2 regions of the Pseudoalteromonas sp. NZS71_1 genome follow, and region 2 is predicted to be linked to the other one. Evidence: predicted binding sites of a transcription regulator. Region 2 holds the regulator's gene; the other holds the start of a gene.

Region 1 (11,457 bases), on a different contig from region 2:
ACACATAAGCAATATCAAGTGCTTGAGCAAACTCAGAGAGCTGTTTACTCTTATTTTGATAGTAAGAAAAACTTATGTTGTCGCCTTGATTAACCGCACTTAAGTAATTTTCACCTAGAATATGTTTAACGCTGGTGGCGGCATTAAGTAAGCGATTATCAACCGACTGCATTATTTCAGCACGCGTGGTTTGGTAAGTGTAGTAAACATAGGTAAGCAAGCTTATTAAAAATAAGCTAAAGCCTGCCACTATCCAACTAACTTTGACTCTTCCTTCTGGCATATGTGTCCCTTTTTTGTTATCAAATTTATTATACCCAAAATAAGTAAATGCCCAATAAATAATTAGGTTTGGTAGAGTTTTAATTAAATTATCATTTTTTTGTCATCGCTTTGATTGCTTTTATAGGTTTAAACGAGACATTTTAGTTATATTGCAGTAAAGTTAGCGCAATTTTTAAAGAAACACGATTGCTCTAAATGTCCTAATAATTAGGCGTTTTTGATGGGTAAGCGCGTGTTTTAGCTACACACACTAGGTATTGAGATGGATCAAAAGCGTTGTGCCGTCGCCTCTAAAGAAAGCCTTAAGCGTATATTTACTGTACCTGAAGCGCCAGACTCAACTTTAAGCAAAATCGAGCTTGAAATTTCGAGTAATTTAGCAGGTTTTCTAAACGAAAATATAGCGGCAATTGAAAAACCATTACATGAAATCGAAAAAGATTTTCAGTCGGCAGTGATCCCAGAGGATCCAACGTTTGTATCTGCTTATGCCCAAGACATAATGGAGCAACTTGTTGCGCATTCTGTGCATACAGCTGCGCCTAGCTTTATTGGTCACATGACCTCTGCCTTGCCGCATTTCTTATTACCGCTGTCAAAATTGATGGTAGGGCTAAATCAAAATCTAGTAAAAATAGAAACGTCTAAAGCGTTTACGCCTCTTGAACGTCAAGTGCTTGGAATGATGCACCATTTAGCTTATGGGCAAGACGATTCATTTTATTCTAAATGGATGCACAGTGCTAAAACCTCATTAGGTGCATTTTGCTCTGGTGGAACGGTCGCTAATATTACTGCGCTTTGGATTGCTCGAAACCGCTTATTAAAACCCGATGGCGATTTTAGAGGTATCGGCGCACAAGGCCTAATTGCCGGTATGCTGCATTACGGCTATAAAGGTTTAGCAGTATTAATATCAGAACGCGGACATTACTCGTTAGGTAAATCGGTTGATTTACTCGGTATTGGCCGCGATAACTTAATTGGCATTAAAACCTGCGAAAATAATAAAGTTGATGTAGGAGCTATGCGCGAAAAAGCACGTGAGCTTGAATCGCAAGGCATTAAAGTAATGGCGATTATTGGGGTAGCGGGTACAACCGAAACCGGTAATATTGACCCACTTGATGAAATGGCCGACTTAGCACAAGACATTAACTGCCATTTTCATGTAGATGCTGCATGGGGAGGAGCAACCCTTTTATCGAACACGCATCGCCCTTTACTAAAAGGGATTGAGCGAGCAGATTCAATTACCATCGATGCACATAAACAAATGTATGTACCAATGGGAGCGGGCTTAGTTTTATTTAAAGATCCCGCTGCAACCGATGCAATAGAGCATCACGCTGAGTACATATTACGTAAAGGTTCAAAAGACTTAGGTAGCCACACGCTTGAAGGCAGCCGACCTGGTATGGCAATGTTAGTACATGCTTGCTTACGTGTTATTGGTCGTAAAGGTTATGAAATGCTGATTGATCGAAGCATCAAAAAAGCACATTACTTTGCTGATTTAATTAAAGCTGATGAAGACTTTGAGCTTATTTCAGAACCTGAATTGTGCTTATTAACGTATCGTTATGTACCTAAGCAAATTAAACAAGCAATAGCCGATGCAGATGCTGCAACTCGGTTAGATATTTTTGCCTCTCTGAATCGTTTTACTGCCAGTATGCAAAAACGTCAGCGAGAGTCTGGTCGCTCATTTGTATCACGTACTCGTTTAACGCCTTCTAAATACGACAATCAACCTACAGTTGTATTTAGAGTGGTACTTGCAAACCCGCTTACTTCAGGTGCTATTTTAAAAGAGATATTAGCTGAGCAAAAAGAGTTGGCAGCAACAGATCCGGTATTCAAAAAATACTTAAGAAAGTATATGTAATCTAAATACAAAAAAGGGTCCATAAGGACCCTTCTTAATATCAAAAGTACTTATTAATGTAAAATACGTGCTCTAATTGTACCCTCAACAGCGCTTAGTTCTTTAAGTGCTACTTCAGATTGATCTGTATCTACATCAATAACTACATAACCAATAGATGCGTCTGTTTGTAGGTATTGCGCAGCAATGTTAATACCGTGCTGTGCAAACGCTTGGTTAATTTGCGTTAGTACACCAGGGCGGTTGTGGTGTACGTGTAATAAACGGCTACGATTAGCAAGCTCAGGCAGCGATACTTCAGGGAAGTTAACCGCAGTAATAGTTGAGCCATTATCTGAATATTTAGCCAATTTACCCGCTACTTCAATACCAATGTTTTCTTGTGCTTCTTGTGTAGAGCCACCAATGTGCGGCGTTAAAATAACATTGTCGAATTGGCGCAATGGCGATACAAATTCTTCATCGTTAGATTTTGGCTCAGTAGGGAACACATCGATTGCTGCACCACTTAGTTTTTTCTCTGTTAGTGCTTCTGCAAGTGCATCAATATCAACAACAGTTCCGCGTGAAGCGTTGATCAAAATAGATCCCTGCTTCATAACAGCAAGTTCTGCGCTACCAATAAGATTTTTAGTTTGCGGTGTTTCTGGTACGTGTAAACTAATAATATCAGAGCGTTGTAATAGCTGAGTTAGGTTGTGAACTTGCTTTGCATTACCCAGTGATAACTTATCTTCGATATCGTAATATTCAACGTTCATACCGATATTTTCAGCCATAATACCTAGCTGAGTACCAATGTGACCGTAGCCAATAATACCTAATGTTTTACCACGTGCTTCAAACGAACCATTTGCTGTTTTTAACCAGCCACCACGATGAGCCGCTGCATTACGCTCTGGAATACCGCGTAATAAAAGTAGGATTTCACCAAGTACAAGTTCAGCAACTGAACGAGTATTAGAAAATGGTGCGTTAAATACAGCAATACCGCGTTCGCGTGCTGCATCTAAATCAACTTGGTTTGTACCAATACAAAAACACCCAACAGCAACTAGCTTGTCAGCTGAGTCTAATACGGCTTGGTTAATATGAGTACGAGAACGAAGACCTACAAAGTGAACATCTTTAATGCGCTCTTTTAATTCGTCCTCAGGTAAGGATGTTTTAACGTAGTCGATATTGCTGTAACCGTTACGTTTTAGCGTTTCAACAGCGCTTTGGTGAACACCTTCAAGCAAGAGAATTTTAATTTTGTCTTTTGCTAACGATACCTTACTCATAACCTCATCCTATTTAATTTGTGGCCCATTTTTAGTACCGATAATCACTTTATCAGCACCACGCATTGCAAATAGGCCGTTGGTAACTACGCCAACAATTGAATTTATTTGTGCTTCAAGTTGTTTAGCATTGGTAATTTTTAAGTTAAATACATCTAATATAACGTTACCGTTATCGGTAACTACGCCTTGGCGATAAACAGGGTCACCACCAAGCTTTAATAATTCTCGTGCAACGTAGCTGCGAGCCATTGGAATAACTTCTACCGGAAGCGGGAAGTCGCCTAATGTTTTTACTAATTTGGTGTCATCTACAATGCACACAAATTGTTTAGCTACAGCGGCTACTATTTTTTCGCGAGTAAGGGCTGCACCGCCACCTTTAATCATTTCGTTTTGATCGTTTATTTCGTCAGCGCCGTCAACGTATACATCTAAAGCAGCAACGTTATTAAGCTCAAATACTTCAATACCTAACGCTTGTAAGCGCGCGGTTGAGGCTTCTGAGCTTGATACAGCGCCTACAATAGTGTCCTTTACTGAACCAAGGGCATCAATAAAGTGATTAACAGTAGAGCCTGTACCCACACCTACAATAGTGTTTTCTTTTACAAACTCGAGTGCTGCCCAAGCAGCTGCTTTTTTTAATTCGTCTTGTGTCATTGCTTTGTGCTCATGTATGTCAGAAATATGCGGTTAGTAATCAAATTTAATTGTTACCAACAGTATGTTTTATCTGGGGTGATAATGGTTTTAAGTGGTACATCCCACGACTCGATTGGTAGAGCCTCAACTTTTTGGCATTCATGTGCAAGGCCAATTAGTTGTGGTTTTTGCCAATTTTGTTCGTGTAAACGTGCCAATGTCCGGTCGTAAAACCCACCTCCCATTCCTAGGCGATTACCTTGTTTATCAAATGCAACTAATGGCATAAGGAGGTAATCAAGCACTGGTAATGGGCATATTTGAGAGCAGTTCAGCTTAGGCTCCAAGATACCATAGCGATTTGCTCTCATGGGTGAGTTTTTCTCATAGCGCTGAAATAGTAAATTAGCGCCATTGAATGGGTGTATTATAGGTAGGTAAACGGTATGGTTTAAACTCCATAATTCTTTAATTAACAATGAAGTGTCTAGCTCTCCATCGTTACTTAAGTAAATGGCAATATGCTTTGAATTCGTTGTTTTTTCGCTTTTTAAATGTTGAATAAAATTCATTTTTAGCGATTGCGCAGCAATTATTTGCTGATTATTTGACAAGTTTTTACGGGTGTTACGAATTTTCGCTCTTATTTTTGCGCGTTTATTGCTCATTAAATTAATTAACCATTCTTAAAAAGAGAATAAATCGGGAAAAATTAAAAAAACAGCCAGTACGACTAGTAAAATGGTGGCAGTTGCAATCAATGAATATAAAAGTAAGTTACTGCGTTTTTTAGGAGGCGCTAAATCATCATCTAGCATTAGATCGTCACCTTGCCATTCGTCAATACTTTCGTCTGGTGCTTTTAATTGAGCTTCAGGAAGGCGTTGCTCTAACTCGTCTAGCTTTTCTTCAAGGCGAATCAAGCTACTAGTGATGTAATCGAGTGCATCAAAAATACGTTCGTCACGTTGGTTGTTATTTGCAGCTGCGGGGGAGCTATTTTGAATTGCATTTGAAACAGCTTGCAGCTTACTTTTAATACCTAAGCTTGCTAGTAACTTAGCCTGTTTTAACGCTTTGTCTTTATCGCTTGGTGCAAACAGTGGCTTACCTTTAAAAAAAAGAGCTACTTTTTCATCTGACGTTTTTAATTTTGCAGCTAAATTTGTACATGCTGTTTTTATGTCAACGTTATCGGCAAGTCCTGCAAATATAACGCGAAAGTTATCGGCCATTTAACTGTCCCTAAAGCTTTTATAATGAAATGAGTATATACCTAAAGTACAAAAGAATTCGAGGTCGATTTAATAGTTATTTTGTAGACGCTCTACAAACAATATAGCGAATAAGTTTTAGATGCAAAAACGGCCCTTAAAAGGGCCGTTTTTAATTTACTACAACAATTTTGGCTTAAAGGCCAGCAGCTGCGCGAAGTGCGTCTGCTTTATCTGTACGTTCCCAAGGGAACTCGTCGCGACCAAAGTGACCGTAAGCCGCTGTAGGAAGGTAGATAGGGCGCTCTAAATCAAGCATTTGAATTAAGCCATAAGGGCGCAGGTCAAAGTGTTCACGAATAAGCTCAATTAAACGGCTTTCTTCTAGCTTGCTTGTACCAAACGTTTCAACGCTAATAGAAGTTGGCTCTGCAACACCAATTGCGTAAGAAACTTGTAGCTCACACTTGTCAGCAAGACCAGCTGCAACAATGTTTTTAGCAACGTAACGTGCAGCATATGCTGCTGAGCGGTCAACTTTTGATGGATCTTTACCAGAGAAAGCACCACCACCGTGACGAGCCATACCACCGTATGTATCTACAATGATTTTACGACCTGTTAAACCACAATCGCCCATTGGTCCGCCAATTACAAAACGACCTGTTGGGTTAATGAAAAACTTAGTTGCGCTTGTAATAAGTTCTGCAGGAAGTACAGGCTTGATGATTGTTTCCATCACCGCTTCTACTAAATCTTTTTGCGAAATGTCTTCGCTGTGCTGAGTAGAAAGTACAACAGCATCAATACCTACTGGTTTGCCGTTCTCGTATGCAAAAGTAACTTGAGATTTTGCATCTGGACGTAACCAGTTAAGCTCGCCGCTTTTACGCACTTGCGCTTGGCGCTGTACTAAACGGTGTGAGTAAGTAATTGGAGCAGGCATCAGTACTTCTGTTTCGTTACATGCGTAACCAAACATTAAGCCTTGATCGCCCGCGCCTTGCTCTTCTGGGCTAGTACGGTCAACACCTTGGTTAATGTCAGGAGACTGTTTACCAATAGTGTTTAAAATTGCACATGAATCGGCATCAAAGCCCATGTCTGAATTTGTGTAGCCAATGTCACGAATTGTTTTACGTGTAATTTCTTCGATATCAACCCATGCGCTAGTAGTGATTTCACCACCAACCATAACCATACCGGTTTTAACGTACGTTTCACACGCTACGCGAGCCTGAGAGTCTTGCTCTAGGATTGCATCAAGTACCGCATCAGAGATTTGATCGGCGATTTTATCCGGATGACCTTCAGAAACAGATTCAGAAGTAAATAAATGTTTTGCCATTGTATTTCTGCTCACAAATATTGCGCTTCACAAATGTCGGTATTAGCGCTAAAAAATTAAGGGGCGTATTTTATCGAAAACAAAACGCATTGCATAGTGTTTTTACGCCTAGACGTCTAAATAAAATTACGAATGTCGTTCCAGTCTCAAAAAAAATTCATAATGCTGCCTTTTCTGGGGTTTTTAATTGCACACAGCCCCCACAATAAGTAAGAATGGATGTATAACAGTATCCAAGTTATTTGGTTACATAAACAAACACATAAATACCCGCGCAAATACACATAAAGGTAGGAGAATTCATGCCATCTCGCAAAGAACTTGCAAATGCTATTCGCGTCTTGTCAATGGACGCAGTACAAAAGGCCAAATCTGGCCACCCTGGAGCCCCTATGGGCATGGCTGATATCGCAGAAGTATTATGGCGCGATTATCTAAAACATAACCCAACGAATCCAGAGTGGGCTGACCGTGACAGATTTATTCTTTCAAACGGCCACGGTTCAATGCTTATCTATTCTCTATTGCACCTAAGTGGTTACGACTTACCACTGGACGAAATTAAAAACTTCCGTCAAATGCATTCTAAAACACCAGGTCATCCAGAATATGGCTATGCACCAGGAATCGAAACTACTACGGGTCCATTAGGTCAAGGGATCACAAATGCGGTAGGTATGGCAATTGCTGAAAAAGCGCTAGCTGCGCAGTTTAACCGTGAAGGTCACGATATTGTTGATCACTTTACCTATGCATTTATGGGCGATGGCTGCCTTATGGAAGGTATTTCTCATGAAGCAGGTTCACTTGCAGGCACATTAGGTCTGGGTAAGCTTGTTGCATTTTGGGATGACAACGGCATTTCAATCGATGGCGAAGTAGAAGGTTGGTTTACCGATGATACGCCAGCTCGCTTTAAAGCGTACGGTTGGCATGTAGTTAGTGGTGTTGATGGCCACGATAGCGATGCTATTAGTGCTGCAATTGCAGAAGCTAAAAGCATTACCGATAAGCCATCACTAATTTGTTGTAAGACAATTATTGGTTACGGCTCACCTAATAAATCTGGTAGCCACGATTGTCACGGTGCACCACTAGGTGATGACGAAATTAAAGCGTCTCGCGAATTCTTAGGTTGGACTGGCGATGCGTTCGAAATTCCTGATGATATTTACGCACAGTGGGATGGCAAAGAAAAAGGTCAACAGCTTGAATCAAGCTGGGACGAAAAATTTGCAGCATACGCAAAAGCATATCCAGAACTTGCAGCTGAATACAAGCGTCGTATTAATAACGAACTGCCTGGCGATTGGGCTGAAAAATCTCAAGCGTACATTGAGCAATTACAAGCAAACCCTGCAAATCCAGCTTCTCGTAAAGCATCGCAAAATGCTTTAAACGCATTTGGTCCGTTATTACCAGAATTTATGGGTGGCTCAGCCGATTTAGCTGGCTCAAACTTAACAATTTGGGATGGCTCTAAAGGTTTAACACGCGATGATGCAAGCGGTAACTACATTTACTACGGTGTACGTGAGTTTGGTATGTCGGCCATTATGAATGGTATTGCCCTTCATAAAGGCTTTATTCCTTACGGTGCAACGTTCTTAATGTTTGTTGAATATGCAAAAAATGCTGTACGTATGGCTGCATTAATGAAGCAACCAAGCATTTTTGTATACACGCACGATTCAATCGGCCTAGGTGAAGATGGTCCAACTCACCAACCAGTAGAGCAAATTGCAAGCATGCGTTTAACGCCTAACTTATACAACTGGCGCCCATGTGACCAAGTTGAGTCGGCAATTGCATGGCAACAAGCTATTGAGCGTAAAGATGGCCCTACATCGTTAATCTTTACTCGCCAAGGTCTTGAGCAACAAGCGCGTGACGCACAGCAATTAAGTGACGTTAAAAAGGGTGGTTACATCCTTAGCTGTGACGGCAATCCAGAGATTATCTTTATTGCAACAGGTTCTGAAGTGCAACTAGCACAAGATTCAGCAAGCGAACTACGCAGCCAAGGTAAAAAGGTACGTGTTGTATCTATGCCATGTACTGATGCCTTTGAAGATCAAAGCGCAGCATACAAAGAAAGCGTATTACCGGCATCTGTTTCACGCCGCGTAGCAGTAGAAGCAGGTATTGCTGACTACTGGTACAAGTACGTAGGCCTAAACGGCGCAGTAGTAGGTATGACCACCTTTGGTGAGTCAGCACCAGCTAATGAGTTGTTTGAGCACTTTGGCTTTACAGTGGCAAACATTGTAAGCAAAGCAAACGAGCTTTTTTAATCGCTTTGATTAAATAAAGTAAGTAATTGAAAAACCCGCACATGTTGCGGGTTTTTTTATGCCCTTACATGAAGCAACTTCACCTTGATCAATGCTGCTTTCCTTGCAAGAAAGTAAGCTATCAGGCAAGGTAGTGCGATAAATTTATAAATAATAATCTTAAATTAATAGCAGGAGCTAAAAATGCCAAAGTTCGATAACGTAAGTGTAGTAAAAAAAGCCAATGTATATTTTGACGGAAAAGTGTCAAGCCGTACCGTTATTTTAGGTGATGGCGAAGCGAAAACGTTAGGCTTTATGCAACCAGGTGAGTTTGTTTTTGATACAAACCAAAAAGAATGCATGGAGCTTTTAGCTGGCCAATGGGATATTTTATTACCAGAGGCGAGTGAGTGGAAAACATTTAACGCAGGTGAATCGTTTAATGTTGATGCAAATGTAAGCTTTAAAGTAAAAGTATCTGATTTTGCTGACTACTGTTGTTCGTACACAGATTAATCAATACAGCTAGACGTCTGAAAGCCCATGCAACATGGGCTTTGCATAAACTTTGCGCAACGCATGATTTAAATCACCAAAAACCGCAAATAAACCTCAAATATCTCTCTTTTTTCCTTGTGTTAATCTAAATAGCCCCCAATACTATTTATGAGGTAACAAATAAAAGGATACCCTATGAAAATTAATCTTTCTGGTCACCATGTTGAAGTTACTGACTCTATTAAAGAGCACATCAACGAAAAATTTTCAAAAATCGAGAGCCATTTTCCATCGCTTATTGCACTCGATATTATTTTGTCTAAAGAACATCATAAAATCCAAGCTGAAATTAGCACTAATTACGAAGGCACGCGCATATCGGTAAAAGGGGAAAACGAAGTTATGTACCCAGCCATTGCAAGCGCAGCTAAAAAACTCGATGCGGCACTAAAACATCGAAAAGGGCAGATAAAAGCAAACCTACACGAAAAGCCTGTAAGTACAACACCTGAAATCGCACACGAGATCATCCAAGAGATGGATCTTAAATAAAATTTAGTCACAAAGTATTGTAAAAAAGAGCCGTATGGCTCTTTTTTATTGCCTGTAATTTAGGTAAGTTATGCGTTCTTGCAGTTTATTAATTATAAAAATTGATAAAAAGAACACACAACACACATATTTTGAGAAATTAATGCAAAAAACAAAAGCAGTATGGAAATCTCGACTAGGTGCGCTTGGGCCTGGAATACTCATGGCAACGGCCGCTATTGGCGGATCTCACCTAGTTGCGTCTACACAGGCTGGAGCAATATTTGGCTGGCAACTATTTTGGTTAATCCTCGTTGTTAATGTTTTAAAATACCCGTTTTTTCGCTTTGGTATGGAATACACACTTGCCACTAAAAATAGCTTAGTAGAGGGCTATAAAAGCAAAGGCCCGTTTTATTTTTACAGCTTTATTGGTTTAAACATTGTTGCCGCTGTTGTTAATACCGCCGGCGTATTACTACTTACTGCAAGCCTGCTGCATTACGCCTTACCTATTGTTATTGAAGTAACCTTGCTTTGTTGGATGCTGCTGGGTGTATGTTTAGTTATATTGCTACTTGGACACTTTAAAGCGCTAGATAACGTTGCCAAAGGCATTATGGGGCTGCTTACGCTCGCTACTTTGATTGCCCTTGCCATTGCATTTAGTAACGGCCCAATGGCACCTGCTGACTATGTAGGCCCTTCTCCATACGAGTTAACCATGCTTAGTTTTATGGTCGCTTTAATGGGCTGGATGCCAGCCCCTATCGAAATATCTGCATTAAGTTCTTTATGGCTAAAAGAAAAACAAGCGCAACAAACAGTTTCTAAAAGCCAAGGCTTGTTCGATTTTAACGTAGGCTATTGGCTTACAGCTGGCTTAGCCTTGGTATTTTTTAGCTTAGGTGTATTAGTGCAGTACGGGCAAACCAGTAGTATAGAACTCGGCGGTGTCGCGTTTGCCAAGCAGCTTATTGATATGTACGCATTAACAATAGGCGAGTGGGCAAGGCCGCTTGTATCAGCAATCGCTTTTTTATGTATGTTTGGTACGACACTCACCGTGCTTGATGGCTACGCCCGTACGCTTAACGAATCTCATAAACTACTTGGCTTTAAGCAATCAAAGCACAGTCTAAATGTTTGGTTAATACTACAAGCACTTGCCGGTATGGCCGTTATTTTATTTTTTAAATCAGCCCTTGGCCCCATGCTTACGTTTGCTATGACACTTTCATTTGTTACAACGCCTGTATTTGCATGGCTCAACTTTAGCCTCGTGCGATCAGAGCCTGCTATTAAGCATAGCGTGTTACTACGTAGTTTAACGTGGTTAGGTTTGGTGTATTTAGTTGGGTTTGCTGTCGCTTTTGTAGTGTGGAAACTAGCATTCTAAATATAGCTACTTGCTTTGGGGTTTTAATTAAAGCCCTAAAGCCCTCAAGCATTAAATTCTAGGATTAAACGAGGTATAAATGGATATTAG
Region 2 (11,457 bases):
AATGAGCTCTCAAATAGCGGTTGCTATTGACGAGCAAAGCCAAGTGGCATCAGAGGTTAATAAAAATGTAGTAAGAATTCGCGACATTGCGCAAGATGCAACTGAACATGCTGCTAAAAACGCCCAAACTAGCGAAGAAGTATCTGAGCAAGCTAGAGTGTTATTTAGCGCTATTGATAAGTTTAAAGTGTAACTAACTTGAACCCTGGATAGTAAATATCTTAACCAGGGTTTAGGTTAACTAATCTAAAAATACCCACCTAAAGTTACCAATAAGGTTTAAGGAATAAACTTTATTGGTACACTGTTTTTGTTTTGTTCGTGCTCGGCTACGCGTGCCGAATATTCATCGCTCAACGTTTGTTGCTGCGCTTGTAGTTTTTCAAAGTAACTCCAACTGAACAGTCCGCTATTGTGACCATCATCGAAATCTAAACGCAGTGCATAATGCCCAACAGGTACTATGTTTTTTATACCTACAGATTGTTTATTAAGTACTAGCTTCATTGGACCAGAGCCATGGCCTTGCACTTCAGCAGAGGGAGAGTGAACGCGTAAAAATTCACAGCTAAAGACTGCTTGGCTATCGTCGTCAAAATAAACATCTAAATTTTTACTCACGCTGTGGTAATGCACTTTTGTAACGTGTTTCATTTTATATATCCCATTAAAAAGCCCCCAATCTGGAGGCTTTTAGTATAACGTTTATATTCGTTTTATAGAATGAAGCGGCTTAAGTCTTCATCTTCAACAAGTGCGCCTAGATGTTTTTCAACGTAAGCGGCGTCAATGACAAGTGATGAACCTGCTTTTTCAGAAGCATCGTATGAAATTTCTTCCATCAATCTTTCCATCACAGTATGCAAGCGACGAGCACCGATGTTTTCGGTTTTTTCGTTAACTTGCCACGCTGCCTTAGCAATACGCTCAATAGCATCATCACTAAACTCAATCGTTACTTGCTCAGTTTTAAGGAGCTCTCGTTGTTGCTCAGTAAGCGATGCATGCGGCTCTGTCAGGATACGTTTAAAGTCATCTGCAGTTAGTGGTTCAAGTTCTACTCGAATCGGTAAGCGACCTTGTAGCTCAGGTATCATGTCTGATGGTTTAGACATTTGGAACGCACCTGAGGCAATAAACAACATATGGTCAGTTTTAACCATACCGTGTTTAGTGTTTACTGTTGAGCCTTCAATTAGCGGTAGTAAGTCGCGCTGAACACCTTCTCGGCTCACATCAGGGCCTGAAGAATCACCACGTTTACAAATTTTGTCTATTTCATCTATAAACACAATACCGTTTTGCTCTACTGCAAAAATAGCTTGTTCTTTTAGCTCTTCAGGGTTTACTAATTTAGCGGCTTCTTCTTCCGTTAATAGTTTGAAGGCTTCTTTAATTTTTAGCTTACGTTTAGTGCGTTTATCGCCGCCCATGTTTTGAAACATGCTTTGTAACTGGTTGGTCATATCTTCCATACCAGGAGGCGCCATAATTTCTACGTTTGATTGAGCTTGCGCTAATTCAATCTCGATTTCTTTATCATCTAATTGACCTTCACGTAATTTTTTACGAAATGTTTGGCGAGTAGATGAAGTATCGTCGCGTTGGCTTTCGCCATATTGATCTTTAACCGGTGGTAAAAGTGCATCTAAAATACGCTCTTCTGCTGCTTCTTCGGCGCGATGCTTAAACTTTTTAGTTTGCTGTTCGCGAGTCATTTTAATTGAAACATCAACGAGGTCACGTATGATCGTATCTACTTCTTTACCAACATAACCAACTTCAGTGAATTTAGTCGCTTCTACTTTAATGAATGGTGCGTTAGCAAGTTTTGCTAAACGGCGGGCAATTTCTGTTTTACCTACACCTGTTGGGCCAATCATTAGTATATTTTTTGGTGTTACTTCACTGCGTAAATCTTCATTTAATTGCATACGGCGCCAGCGATTACGAAGTGCAATAGCGACCGCTTTTTTAGCTTTAGCCTGACCTATAATATGCTGATCTAGCTCGTGAACAATTTCTCTTGGGGTCATATCAGACATAATAGTTCCTATTATAATTCTTCGATTGTTTGGAAGTTATTAGTAAATACGCAGATGTTGCCTGCAATAGTTAAGCTTTTCTCTACTATTTCACGAGCGCTTAAATCTGTATTTTCTAAAAGGGCGGTTGCAGCTGATTGCGCAAAGTTACCACCACTACCAATTGCAATTAAATCGTTTTCTGGCTGAACTACATCGCCATTACCGGTAATAATTAAAGAGGCTGTTTCGTCTGCTACGGCGAGCAGCGCTTCGAGTTTTCGAAGGGCACGGTCGCTTCGCCAATCTTTAGCCATTTCTACTGCGGCTTTAGTTAGGTTACCTTGGTGCATTTCTAATTTGCTTTCAAAACGTTCGAAAAGAGTGAAGGCATCAGCAGTACCGCCGGCAAAACCAGCGATTACTTTGCCATTATAAAGACGTCGAACTTTGCGGGCGTTACCCTTCATTACGGTGTTACCAAGTGAAACTTGGCCATCGCCGCCAATTACAACTTTGTCGCCGCGGCGAACACTTACGATAGTAGTCATGTTATTCCTCATCATCGAGCTGCAGAGGCAACTCGTAAAAAACGATTATGATGAGGTTATATGGGTGAATGGTTTATTTTCAAGTCCAGCCCCAAATTCCGCAGCCGACTATTTTTACACGTTTAAGTTTGTTTTTATCGCTTTCGGCTTGGCGTTTGGTTTTATAAGGGCCTAAACGTACTTTATACCAAGTACCATTGCTGCCTTCAGCCTGTTTTATCTCAGAAATGAGCCCTGCAAATGCGATTTTAGCTTTTAACGATTCAGCTTGTGCATGAGTTCTGAACGAACCGCATTGCATAACATAAGGACCTTTTTGCTCAAGTTCTTTTACTTCAACTTGAATCTCGTGGTTTCTAATTTCTTTAATAAATTCCGGTGTACGTGGAATAACAACTTCTACTTTTGCGGGTGCAGTTGGGTTAGCTTGTTTTTCGACAAGTTTTGGATCGGCATTACTTTTTATAAACCATAGTGTGTAGGCAAAACCACCTACAAGTAAGATGGCTATAACGGCTAAAAGAATAGGAAATGGTTTTTTAGCGGGTGCGTTTTTTTTACTGTTTCTGCCTGCAGGCTTTTTATTAATATAATCGTGCTGTGCCATGGTGTTATTTTGGCCTTAACCTAAATCATGTCTATAGGGTCTACGTCTAAGCTCCAGCGTACTTTTTGTGCAAGTTTACTGGTACTTAAATAATCAACCATTTGCGCAAGGTACTGATGTAATATGCGACGATCTTGCGCTTGAATATGCAATTGAAAACGATACATACCTGCGACTCTTTCAAGTGGGGCAGGGATCGGACCGAGCAATTGTATACCAGATACCCCATTCACAGGAACCAAATCCGTCAAAAAATCGACGACTAGTTTAATACTATGCCCTTGTGCACGCACAATGGCCATATTTGTAATGGGCGGTAAGTCAGCATCATCGCGCTCACTAAGAGCAAAGCGGGCAAAGTCTTGGTAACCATTATTAACTAAGTCTTGCAAAAGAGGGTGTTCTGGAAAGTGTGTTTGTAATAACACTTGGCCAGGCTCACCTGAACGTCCAGCACGCCCCGCTACTTGGGTGACTAATTGCGCTAAATGTTCTGTTGCTCTAAAGTCGCATGAGTATAAGCCGCTATCTACATCTAAAATTATAACAAGGCTTACATCTGCAAAGTGATGGCCTTTGGCAAGCATTTGTGTGCCCACTAAAATGCGTGCGCCGCCTAGGTTTATTTCATCAAGTGCTTTTTCAAGGCTACCTTTACGGCGAGTTGAATCGCGGTCTATACGAGTAACAGGTGTATCAGGGAATTCGGTCGATAAAAACTCTTCAATTTGCTCTGTGCCTTTACCGTTAGGAAATATTTGCGTACTTCCACAGTCAGGGCATTGGTGAGGGACAGGGTACTGGTCGCCACAGTGATGACAGATCATTTGCCCAATCGCTTTATGAAATGTAGCGCTGGTACTGCATCGTTTACACTCGCTCAACCAACCGCACTCATGGCAAATAAGGGTTGGAGAGAAACCTCGACGATTTAAAAATACCATAACCTGTTTACCGCGATTTAAGTGCTGACGCATAGTAGCAAGGCTTGCATGTGCAATACCTGCTTGGTCGGGCTGACCTTTCATATCGAGTAACTTAAACTGGTTGTCAGTCGCTGTTTGCGCACGCTCGGTTAAACTTAACAGCTGGTATTTGTTATTAATTGCTTTGTGAAGTGTTTCAAGCGCGGGTGTGGCGCTGCCTAATATAAGCGGAATTTTATGCTGAAAAGCTCTGTAAGCAGCTAAGTCGCGGGCATGATAGCGAAGCGTATCTTGTTGTTTAAATGATGAATCGTGTTCTTCATCAACAACAATCATACCGAGTTTTAAAAATGGCAGAAAAATACTCGAACGTGTGCCAATAACTATCGCACAACTGCCTTTTTCGCAAAAGCGCCATGTTTGTAAGCGTTCGTTGTCGGTAAGTGCAGAGTGCCAAAGCATAATGGGTGTATCAGGAAAGCGGCGGCGAAAACGGTTTACGGTTTGTGGTGTTAGGCCGATTTCGGGCACGAGTACGAGGGCTTGCTCGCCACGTTTGAGTACTTCTTCTAGGCACTGTAAATACACTTCGGTTTTACCGCTGCCCGTTACGCCTTCTAATAAAAAGCTGCTAAAGCCAGTACTTTGATTTATAGCTGTGCAAGCAACCGCTTGTTCTTTATTAAGTACTGGTTTACTACCGACGGTTGGAGCAACACTTTGCCATTGGTTATCGTGCTCAATAGTTTGTGTTATGAGTTCTTTATCTATTAAGCTATCTATTGTTTTTTTACTAAAGCCCAGTGCTTTTAACTCAGTTAATGATGACTTACCTGATTGCGATAACTGCTTTAATAGGTTGAGCTGTGTTTTAGCTTTTAATGACGGTACTTTTGCACCTTTTTCTGTCAGGGCAACCATATTAATACTGGTTTTATCAGGCGATTCACCTTGGCGAAGTGCACCAGGTAGCGCTATATGAATAGTTTCGCCTAATGGATAGCAATAATAGCGGGCAGTAAAGCTAAGGAGTTCTAAATGCTGGGCACTTAAAATAGGGGCGTCGTCTATTACCTCTATAATATTTTTAATTTTATTTAAAGGGACGTCGGTACTGCTTTTAATACCCAGAACAACCGCTACTTTTTTTTGATTACCAAAAGGTACCAAAACCCGCATGCCAGGTAGTAAAGGAGTTGATAAGCCACTGAGCTGTTCTTCTATTTTATAATCAAAGGTGCGTGGAAGCGGAACTTTAATAGCAACTTCAACAAAACTCATAACAACTCAACCCGTAAAATTAATGCTGTAATGTACTAAAAATAACGCTAAAAACCTACTAGCAATAGTGCTTGAGAAAGAGATTGTTCACTTTTTTGGCAAAAATATAAATAAATACTTGTGTGGGGGGAGGTTGTTGGATAAAATCCGCCACCAACAAATTTGTTTTAACGACGTATGGTGCCAAACTCCGGGTTTGGAGAGCGATGCGGCCTTAACTAGAGGTTCCTATGAAAGAAGGTATTCACCCTAAGTACGAAGTAATTTCTGCAACATGTTCATGTGGAAATAAATTCGAAACTAGCTCAACTCTTTGTAAAGACATTCACTTAGACGTATGTTCTGCGTGTCACCCGTTTTACACTGGTAAGCAAAAAGTTTTAGACACTGGCGGACGTGTTGATCGCTTCAACAAGCGCTTCGGTGCACTTGCCAGCAAGAAGTAATTATTGCTGTTTAGTTAAAAAAAGCACCTTAGGGTGCTTTTTTTGTGCCTAAAATTTGTTATTTATTATCTTAAACCAACCTACATAAATCTTTGAGCAATTTAACGAATTAAATTGCACCATAACGTCGTTAAAAATTTTTTATTTAGAACAACTAGATACAAAAATTTTTGCCTAGTTCTAGCGTAATTTTCTTAACGTTAAATAGACCCCATATATAAGCAGATTGGTATTATTTCGTTGATTTTAACTATCCCCTCCTTTTGCATAACTATTTCCTATTCTTATTCTGAGTATGCATAATCCTTTACAGACAAATCGATAGATATTCTCTATATTTTAAATAGTACAATTTTTAACTAGGTTGATAAAAGTAGCTAACGTGGGCTTATCTGTTTTTAAAGTAGGGTAGTAGGCTGTTATTCTAAGTTTATGCTGTTACTTTAAGTATACATTTTATAAGATTTTGATAGGTATAATAGCACCTTAAAACTTACTTTTTAGGTGAATTTTTATTTATTAAATGTCGATATAATCCTGCAAAGTTACTGAAAAACCTATTAAAATTAAAGGATATAGCATATAACAGGATAGACCTGATATTGCTTGGAATTTAAAAATAATAAGGGTATCGTACCCCAAGACTCCATCTCTCACTTTAACTTAAATTGCAGGATACCATCGCGTTATGTCTGACTTTCGTGAACAAGCACTACATTACCACTCACATCCCGTACCAGGTAAAATTAGCATTGAGCTTACAAAACCAGCTGAAACGGCTCATGATCTTGCACTTGCGTATAGCCCAGGTGTTGCCGAACCTGTACGTGAAATAGCTGCAGATCCTGCAAATGCTTATAAATATACTGGTAAAGGTAACATGGTTGCGGTTATTACTAATGGTACTGCAATTCTAGGCCTTGGTAATTTAGGTCCTTTAGCGTCTAAGCCTGTAATGGAAGGTAAAGCATTATTGTTTAAACGTTTTGCAGGGCTTGATTCTATCGATATTGAAGTTAAGCACAAAACAACAGAAGACTTTATTAATACGGTTGCCAATATTGCCGACACATTCGGTGGCATTAACCTTGAAGATATTAAAGCACCAGAGTGTTTTGAAATTGAAAAAGCATTAATAGAGCGTTGTAGCATTCCTGTTTTTCATGACGATCAACACGGTACTGCCATTGTAACGGCTGCTGGTATGTTAAATGCGCTAGAAGTACAAGGTAAGTCAATTGAAGATGCAATTATTGTATGTTTAGGTGCAGGCGCTGCCGCTGTTGCGTGTATGGAGCTGTTAATTAAGTGTGGTGCACTGCGTGAACACATTTATATGCTTGACCGCAAAGGTGTTATTCATACCCGCCGCGATGACTTAAATGAATACAAACAGCTTTTTGCTAATAATACCGATAAGCGTACATTGCAAGATGTAATTGCAGATGCGGATGTATTTGTGGGTGTTTCTGGCCCTAACTTATTAGCGGCTGAAGATTTAAAGCTAATGGCTGCAAAACCAGTTGTGTTTGCATGTTCAAATCCAGATCCTGAGATTGATCCTGCACTTGCGCACGGCGCACGCAACGATTTAATCATGGCAACAGGGCGCTCTGATTACCCTAACCAAGTTAATAATGTTTTATGTTTCCCGTTTATTTTCCGTGGTGCACTTGATGTACGTGCAAGTGCTATTAACGATGAAATGAAAATTGCTGCAGTAGGTGCTATTCGAAGTATTGCCAAAGAGCCAGTACCTGCAGAAGTTTTAAAAGCCGCTGGAGTAGATAAACTAGAATTTGGTGCGCAGTATATTATTCCAAAACCAATGGATCCACGTTTACTGCCGCGTATAGCAAGAGCTGTTGCACTTGCTGCTATTGAGTCAGGTGTTGCACAAATTGAGCTACCTGAAAACTATATGCAGTAAATCTATACAATAAAATTTAGACATAAAAAAACCTCAGTAATTACTGAGGTTTTTTTGTCTTTGTAATATTTATTCTTCGTTTAAAACGGGTACTTCTAGACCCATTTCTTGCATTATTTTTTTAACTTCTTCTGGCACTTTTTCGGCGTTATCTTTACGTAAGTCATCGTCATTTGGTAAAGGTTGGCCAGTAAAAGCATGCAAAAATGCCTCACATAGCAATTCACTATTTGTAGCATGGCGAAGGTTATTGATTTGACGACGTGTACGTTCGTCAGTTAATACCTTTAATACATTTAGCGGGATCGAAACGGTGATCTTTTTAACTTGCTCTGATTTTTTACCGTGTTCTGCGTATGGGTGAATATACTCACCATTCCATTTAGCCATAAGATGTATCGTTGCCTCAGATTATTAATTTCTCACACGGTATAAAAAGCGTGTAAATATGCGTGAAATTCTATCGATTTAAAAAAGATAGTCAAATAATAGATACCGATCTATCTTAATAAGCCTATCGTAGGTGTAAAGATAAGCACACTTTTGTGAGCTAAAATGTGTTATTCGCAGAGGCCCCTTCTACTTTTAGCCATCTAGAGCTTTAAAATACTTTGACTTATCAAAACGGATAACTTACTCTTTTAGACGTCTAAACATCCAAATTAATCAGGTGACGAATATGAGCGAAAAAAACAAAGCGACCATTGCTGTACGTAATGGCGTTGATGCTGATAAACATCATGGTGCGGTGGTACCGCCAATTTATTTATCGACTACTTATTCGTTTGCCGACTTTGATACTAAGCGTGAGTATGATTATGGTCGTAGCGGTAATCCTAATCGTGATATTTTAGCTGAGACGCTTGCTAAGCTTGAAGGTGGCGCTCGTGGCATAATTACAGCTACAGGCATGGCTGCCGTGCATTTAGCTACTCAGCTACTTAATAGTGACGATAGGTTAGTAATTCCACATGATTGTTATGGTGGCAGCTATCGTTTATTTACATCTTTACAAAAACGCGGACTACTAAAGCTCGAAATATTAGATTTAACAAAAGAAGAAAGCCTTCAACAAATTTTAGTAATTAAACCAAAGCTTATTTGGATAGAAACCCCAAGTAACCCAGTACTTCGTTTAACAGATATTAAAGCGGTTACCGATGTGGCTAAGCAATGCGGTGCATTGGTGGCTGCAGATAACACGTTTTTGTCGCCTGCCTTACAAAACCCTATTAAGTTTGGTGTAGATATTGTGGTGCATTCAACCACTAAATACATTAACGGACACTCAGATGTAGTAGGCGGCGCTGTTATTGCAGCAACACAAGAGTTAGGCGATGAGCTTGCTTGGTGGGCTAATAACATTGGTATTACGGGTGCGCCTTTTGATAGCTATTTAACGCTTCGTGGTTTACGTACTTTAAATGTGCGCCTAAGGCAGCATCAAGAAAATGCACTGGCAATAGCTAAGTACCTTGAAAGCTCTGAATATGTAAGCCAAGTTTACTACCCAGGTCTTGAGTCACATCCTCAACATGAGCTGGCTAAAGCACAGCAACTTGGTTTTGGTGGCATGGTTAGTTTTGATATTAAAGGCGATATAAATGACGCTGCAGCATTTTTAACTAGCCTTAAAACGTTTAGTTTAGCTGAGTCACTAGGTGGCGTAGAGAGCTTAATTTGTCACCCTGCAACTATGACGCACGCAGGTATGGAGGCAACAGCACGTTTAGAGGCGGGTGTGGGCGATACGCTTATTCGTATTTCGGTAGGTATTGAAGATATACACGATTTAGTCGCTGATTTTGAACGAGTGTTTGAACTTGTAAAACCAGGGCAAAATAAAAATGTTGGCCGTGTAGGCAAAGGAGCAGGCACTTCTGGTGGTAACGTTAAATTAAGTGCAGCTCGTCCGGCGCTTTGGTGATTAATATGGTTAACTGTATACATAAATTTGGTGGATCGAGTTTAAGCTCAAGTGAGCGATACCAAAGCGTAGCAAAAATAATAATTACACATACTCAACCGGGTGATTGTGTGGTGGTATCGGCTGCGGGTAAGACAACCGATACGCTAGTATTACTTTGGCAAAGCTATCAAAAACAAGATACTCAAGCAGTAGCTGATATTTTACTGCAGTTAAATAACCATCAAAGTGATTTAATAGAGCAGTTATTAGAAGCTGATTTAAAACGAAGTGCACTTAAAACACTAAATACCGAGCTTAGCTATATTGCAGAACTTGCTCAAGCTGAGCAGCTAAAAGAGGCTGCATTACTTGCACATGGCGAACTGTGGTCAGCACGTTTACTCGCTACTTATTTACAGCAGCTAAATATTGAGGCATGCGCTGAAGATGCACGTACTCTTTTTACCTTAAATGATGGCGAATTAATGCATGCGCAAAATGCGCAGCAATGTGGGCAGTTAATTTTGCCTAATAAAATAAATGTTGTTACTGGGTTTATTGCCGCAGATATCAAAGGCGAGACAGTAACGCTTGGCCGAAATGGGAGTGACTACAGTGCAACACTACTTGCAAATTATTGCAATGCTAAGCAAGTATGTATTTGGACTGATACACAGGGAGTGTATAGCACTGATCCTCGAAAGGTAAAAAAAGCGATTAAATACGGCAAAATTTGTCGCGGGCAAGCTAATTTATTAGCTCGTTTGGGTAACCCTGTATTACATGCAAAAACACTATCGCCACTTAAAAACACAGATATTAAGCTAGCTGTTCGCAGTAGTTTTGACGTACAAGCAAGTCCAACAGATATAGTCAAAGAAGGTTCAGCGAAGAAAAAGCGCTTTATAACCACGTTGCAAAATGTTGACCTATTAATGGTTGAAGGATTAAGTGAAGGTGAGGTTGCAAGTGTTAGTCAGCTTATTCAGCATAGCCTTCATCACTTTAACCATAATGGTGAAGTGTATTTAGTAGTACCTGCAGCACAAACTTATCTGGTTATTAATTATTTTGCGGGTAGGGCAAATATTAGCGAGTCAAATTTAAACGGTTGTGCAATTGTAGCGCCTGAGCAAGACGTTAATACATTAAGCTTACAAGCATTAGATTTATTAAAACTCCACAGCATAAAACCTCGTTTTGTCCATCAAGATACTGGCTATGCTTTATTGCTTACCGATCAATTTATAGATAGTGATATACAAAGTGCCTTACACGATAAGCTAATTAATAAAGGCCAAGAAATCGCAATTATAGTTGCGGGGCTTGGTAACGTTGGCGACGTTTTTATTAAACAGTTATCGGCACAATTTGAGCGTTTATCGGATGACTTTGGTATTAAATTAGTCGGTCTAATTCGCTCTAAAAAAATGCTGTTTAATGCAAGTGGTATTAATACACAGCAATGGAAAACTCAATGGCAGCATGAGGCAAATAGCTATCAATCTGCAGATTTACTGAATGCTATAAATGAGCTCGATTACGAGCATAAAATTGTAATTGATATTACCGCAAGTGAACAATTTAGCTTGTTATATCCAGACTTTGTAGATAGAAACTGTCATTTAATTAGTGCTAATAAATACGCTGGAACAGCACCTACTACTTGGTATAAAGCACTTCGTAGTAATATTACAGAACGTAATTTACATTGGCGATATAACACCAGTGTAGGCGCTGGCTTACCTATTAACTTTGCTTTGGCTGATTTGCAAAATAGTGG

What was found. Region 2 encodes MetJ, which represses methionine synthesis genes. Its sites were predicted from a motif close to TAGACGTCTAGACGTCTA; they were not measured.
Region 1: a site for MetJ is predicted at 6,765-6,782, ahead of metK (methionine adenosyltransferase). Genes of this name have one in related genera too.

Annotation. Positions count from the first base shown of each region.
Region 1 covers NZ_JADYXM010000003.1:43,122-54,578, forward strand. The annotation lists gene I6F43_RS05560 (bifunctional diguanylate cyclase/phosphodiesterase) at 1-283, opposite strand, end outside; gene panP (pyridoxal-dependent aspartate 1-decarboxylase PanP) at 548-2,173, shown strand; gene serA (phosphoglycerate dehydrogenase) at 2,227-3,456, opposite strand; gene rpiA (ribose-5-phosphate isomerase RpiA) at 3,466-4,119, opposite strand; gene I6F43_RS05580 (5-formyltetrahydrofolate cyclo-ligase) at 4,173-4,769, opposite strand; gene I6F43_RS05585 (hypothetical protein) at 4,788-5,336, opposite strand; gene metK (methionine adenosyltransferase) at 5,512-6,663, opposite strand; gene tkt (transketolase) at 6,966-8,957, shown strand; gene ppnP (pyrimidine/purine nucleoside phosphorylase) at 9,141-9,455, shown strand; gene hpf (ribosome hibernation-promoting factor, HPF/YfiA family) at 9,633-9,989, shown strand; gene I6F43_RS05610 (NRAMP family divalent metal transporter) at 10,132-11,367, shown strand; gene I6F43_RS05615 (GNAT family N-acetyltransferase) at 11,447-11,457, shown strand, end outside.
Region 2 covers NZ_JADYXM010000007.1:66,925-78,381, forward strand. The annotation lists gene I6F43_RS11895 (methyl-accepting chemotaxis protein) at 1-193, shown strand, start outside; gene I6F43_RS11900 (gamma-butyrobetaine hydroxylase-like domain-containing protein) at 280-654, opposite strand; gene hslU (HslU--HslV peptidase ATPase subunit) at 717-2,045, opposite strand; gene hslV (ATP-dependent protease subunit HslV) at 2,057-2,575, opposite strand; gene I6F43_RS11915 (SPOR domain-containing protein) at 2,655-3,182, opposite strand; gene priA (primosomal protein N') at 3,203-5,389, opposite strand; gene rpmE (50S ribosomal protein L31) at 5,620-5,835, shown strand; gene I6F43_RS11930 (malic enzyme-like NAD(P)-binding protein) at 6,524-7,765, shown strand; gene metJ (met regulon transcriptional regulator MetJ) at 7,835-8,155, opposite strand; gene metB (cystathionine gamma-synthase) at 8,445-9,692, shown strand; gene metL (bifunctional aspartate kinase/homoserine dehydrogenase II) at 9,698-11,457, shown strand, end outside.